DNA from 2 places in the Sedimenticola selenatireducens genome. Region 1 is predicted to be linked to the other one. Evidence: predicted binding sites of a transcription regulator. Region 1 holds the regulator's gene; the other holds the start of a gene.

Region 1 (2,205 bases):
CTGAAGTCATCGACAGAAAGTTCACGATTACAAAACCGCTCCCATTGTTCCGATATGGCGCGTGCCTTCACACCCAGATCATCCGCCAGGGGCAGCCCTGCCTCGACCGCACCTAGCGTGGTATTAGCCGATTTCTCGGTCATGGTAATCACATAAGTGAGTCGCTCACTGGCGTCCGGGATTTCCACCTGGGCCATTTCATTGATGCGCGGGTCAAGCAGGAACTCATTGATCGCTTCATGCAACTCACGGGTCAAGCGCCCAACTTCCAGAAACAGTTTGCTCTCGACACCTTCGGTAAGAAGGGAACTGACATGTGTCGCTTCAGCTTCATTCCCTGCCTCCAGATGCTCTACCAGCTGCTTCGCCAGCATCAGACGTTCATCGTTGTCCATTTATTTCTCCAGACCGATTCGTCATGCTGCCGGTTAGCTGCCTACACGTTCAAAAATCTTGCTGATCTTCTCTTCCAGCGTCACCGCGGTAAATGGCTTGACTACATAGCCATTGACGCCCGCCTGGGCCGCCTCGATGATCTGCTCACGCTTCGATTCGGCAGTGACCATCAACACCGGAAGTTTGACCAGGTTGGGGTCTGCCCGCACCGCTTTCAGCAGATCAATCCCGGTCATGCCCGGCATATTCCAGTCCGTTACCAGGAAATCAAAGTTACCTGACTGCAACATGGGCAAGGCGGTATTACCATCGTCCGCTTCCTGGGTATTGGTGAATCCCAGATCCCGAAGCAGATTCTTAATAATCCGTCGCATTGTGGAAAAATCGTCCACAATGAGAATCTTCATGTTTTTATTCAAGGCAACCTCCAAACTCGATGCCGTTATTCGTTTTCATAGACCGATCAGAGCTCATCTGCATCGGATAACCAATCTGCAAGGCGGGCGCGTAACCGCAGGGTGGCCTGGCTGTGTATCTGGCATACCCTTGATTCGCTAACTCCAAGAACCTGCCCAATCTCTCGCAGGTTCATCTCCTCATCATAATAAAGTGCGATTACCAATCTCTCCCGCTCCGGCAGGCCGGCAATCGCCTCTGCCAGGGCCTTTTTAAAGGCATCCTTCTGCATGCCGTCAAACAGCCCCCCCGCCTGACTGTCACCGCCGTCAATGGGCAATTCACCCACTGCCTGCAGCTCTTCAATACTGAAGATCCGACAGCCCGCCGCATCCTGCAGGATACGATGGTACTGAACCAGGTTCATATCCAGCACTTCCGCCACTTCCACGTCCCGGGCATCACGTCCCTGCTCATTTTCAATAGAGCGCATGGCATCGGCTACCATCCTCGCCTTTCGATGCACGGAACGGGGCGTCCAGTCGCTGCGCCGGATCTCATCCAGCATTGCGCCACGAATACGAATCCCTGCGTAGGTTTCGAAACTGGCTCCCTGGCTGGGGTCATAATTTCTACTCGCCTCAAGCAGCCCGATCATCCCGGCCTGTATCAAATCATCCGCCTGTACGTTGGGCGGCAGGCGATTCATCAGGTGGTAGGCGATACGCTTGACCAGCGGGGCATGCCGGTTAACCAGGGTATCGGCATCCATCTCCTGAATCGCGGTATAACTCGCTAGTCCACTCACCGGCCCATCTCCCCGCCCTGGCTTGTATATTGAATCAGCCGTTCCACGAAGAACTGGAGGTGCCCGCTGGCACCATCCGGTACAGGCCAGTTATCGGCCTTTTGCGCCAGATTCTTGAATATTTTTGCAATATGGCTGCGAGGGTTGGCTTGAACCACAGGTTTTTGCGATTTCACTGCCTTTCTGAGGTTTTCGTCGTATGGAATACTGCCCATGTAGGTAAGCATAACATCCAGGTACTGGTCGGTGACACGGCACATCTTGTTATACAGGTTGCGCCCCTCTTCGGCTGTACGCGTCATATTGGCCAGGATACGAAAGCGATCCAGACCATACTCGCGATTCAACAGTTTGATCATGGCGTAGGCATCGGTAATCGATGCCGGCTCATCACAGACCACCACGATCAGTTCCTGGGCCGCGCGACTGAAACTGACCACCGTATCCGATATACCCGCCGCCGTATCGATAATCAGCACATCCAGATCATTGCCGACATCACTGAAGGCGCGGATCAATCCGGCATGCTCAGCCGCACTCAATTCGGCCATCTGTTGCACACCCGAGGCACCCGGCACCACACGGATGCCCGCAGGCCCCTGCAG
Region 2 (2,205 bases), on a different contig from region 1:
GAGATCACCGCGGCCTGTACCGCCTGCCATGCGGGCTACCGGGTGCGTTGAGCACGCTGCCGGATGGTGACCCGTTTGAAGCTAACGCTGCCCCACATTGAAGCAATGCCTTTTGATTCTTTCGCTGCGCTGCACAAATCGAGTGCGGCCTGTCTGCGTTCACGGCCAAGCTGGAATACTAACTGTTTGTAATATAAAAATTATTTTGATTTGGCACAGGCCGTGCTGAGTGAAAGTGAGTCGACCATGTCTGCGTGGTTTTTTACTTGATACATCACTCTGCAATGAAGGTAAATTCAACATGAAACTGAAAAAACTAGCTATCGCCGGCGCGCTGCTGGCGGGTACATACAATGGGCTGGCGCTGGCTGAGGGGCCGATCAGCGCCAATGTGGCGTTAACCTCCGACTACGTCTGGCGTGGTACTTCCCAGACCGATAACGGGCCGGCCATTCAGGGCGGCTTTGACTATGCCCACGCCAGCGGTTTCTATATCGGGGTGTGGGGGTCCAATGTCGATTTCAAAAGCGATGCCAATGTGGAGCTGGATCTGTACGGTGGCTACAGTACCGAATTTTCCAGTGGCCTCGGGTTGGATGTGGGCGTGATTCATTATGACTATCCCAGCGAGTCGGATCTCAATTTTGAAGAGGTCTATGTGGGCCTGAGTTACGACTTCATTAGCGCCAAGGTCTCCCATGATCCGGACAATGACAACACCTACTGGGAGGCGGGTGCAGAGTTTGCCTTGCCGCAGGGTTTCGGTCTGGGGCTGCATATCGGCTATAACGATCCCGATGCCGGTGAGGAGGTGACGGACTGGAAATTGGGTGTCACCAAATCTGCTCTTGGTGTCGATTTTGAACTGGCCTATACAGATACCGACAGTAGCAGTAACTCACTGGCGGATGGCCGTGGCATTCTGACCATTTCAAAAAGCTTCTGAATACATCCTGCCGGGGCGGCTTTTGTCCGCCCCGCATTGCCCATCGGATCGGAATTGCGTGGCAGCCTCGCTTTTGGGGGCGGCCTGTCATCATAGTGATATATCTCCAGGGCATGCAGTTTGGGGCTGTGTCATGGATAGACAGGCTGTGTGCGGTTGACATAAATCAAAGCGAACGCACAGGAATGTCAGTTCATAATCAAGTTATTTCTCCCCGGGCCGCTCTATGTCAGTACATGAATAAACAGCGCCGATGTCGTACCCATGAATTTTCACCAGTGTGCAGAGAATAATAACGTATGAAGATTAATCATCCGGTAACCGATGTGGAAAAGCAGTTCAACATCGATGCAAACATACTTTCCACCACAGATCTGAAGGGGGCCATTACCTATATCAACCCCGACTTTGTCGACATCAGTGGCTTTGCGGAAAATGAGTTGCTGAACAAGAACCACAACGTCGTCCGCCATCCGGATATGCCGCCTGCCGCGTTTCAGAATCTCTGGGATACGGTTAAATCCGGAAAAGCCTGGATGGGCCTGGTGAAGAACCGCTGCAAGAACGGTGATTACTACTGGGTCGATGCCCTGGTCACGCCTATCGAGCTCAACGGACAGGCATTTGAGTACCAGTCTGTTCGCTATAAACCGGAAAAAGCGTGTGTCACACGGGCAAGCCACTTATACAAAAGGCTGCAGGAAGGGAAAAACTATAAACCGAGTCTGCGTGCCCGGCTGGGCGTGCGCAATCTGCTGATTCTGTCAAACCTGGTGGCGCTGCTGCCGGCAGCACTGACCAGCCTGACGGAGTCGCTGCAGGCCTACAGTGTGGTGGGATGGCTGCTGAGTGCCGGACTGATCGTCATCGCCAATACCCTGGTGATGTTGCCGCTGGCAGCCCTGGTCAAGCGCGCCAGGTCCATATTCGATAATCCGTTGATGTGCAAAATTTATACTGATCGGGATGATGAATTCGGTCAGATACAGGTGGCGATGCGCATGCGCCGTTCCAAACTTAATGCCGTTATCGGCCGGCTTTCAGATACCACCCGAATCTTGCGCGAGACTGCGGATGTCACATCGGAGGCGGCCAATCGCACCAGCCAGGGTGTAAGCACCCAGCAGTGCGAGATTACCCAGGTGGCCACGGCGATGACGGAGATGTCAGCCACGGTTCAGGAGGTGGCGAGAAACGCGGCCATGACCGCTGAGCACACTGCCGCCAGTCAGCGGGAGAGTCAGGCCGGACAGGGGGTC

What was found. The regulator FliA, encoded in region 1, starts transcription of late flagellar genes. The targets are predictions, from matches to a motif close to GCTAAAGTTNNNNNNNNNNCNGCCGATA.
Region 2: a site for FliA is predicted at 1,144-1,171, ahead of ACHZBF_RS17890 (methyl-accepting chemotaxis protein). Genes of this name have one in related genera too.

What each region holds. Positions count from the first base shown of each region.
Region 1 covers NZ_CAXXYC010000003.1:247,250-249,454, reverse strand. Annotated here, with positions in the region: gene ACHZBF_RS04840 (protein phosphatase CheZ) at 1-395, opposite strand, end outside; gene cheY (chemotaxis response regulator CheY) at 429-803, opposite strand; gene ACHZBF_RS04830 (RNA polymerase sigma factor FliA) at 860-1,600, opposite strand; gene ACHZBF_RS04825 (MinD/ParA family protein) at 1,597-2,205, opposite strand, start outside.
Region 2 covers NZ_CAXXYC010000004.1:1,442,801-1,445,005, forward strand. Annotated here, with positions in the region: gene ACHZBF_RS17880 (hypothetical protein) at 1-51, shown strand, start outside; gene ACHZBF_RS17885 (TorF family putative porin) at 302-946, shown strand; gene ACHZBF_RS17890 (methyl-accepting chemotaxis protein) at 1,246-2,205, shown strand, end outside.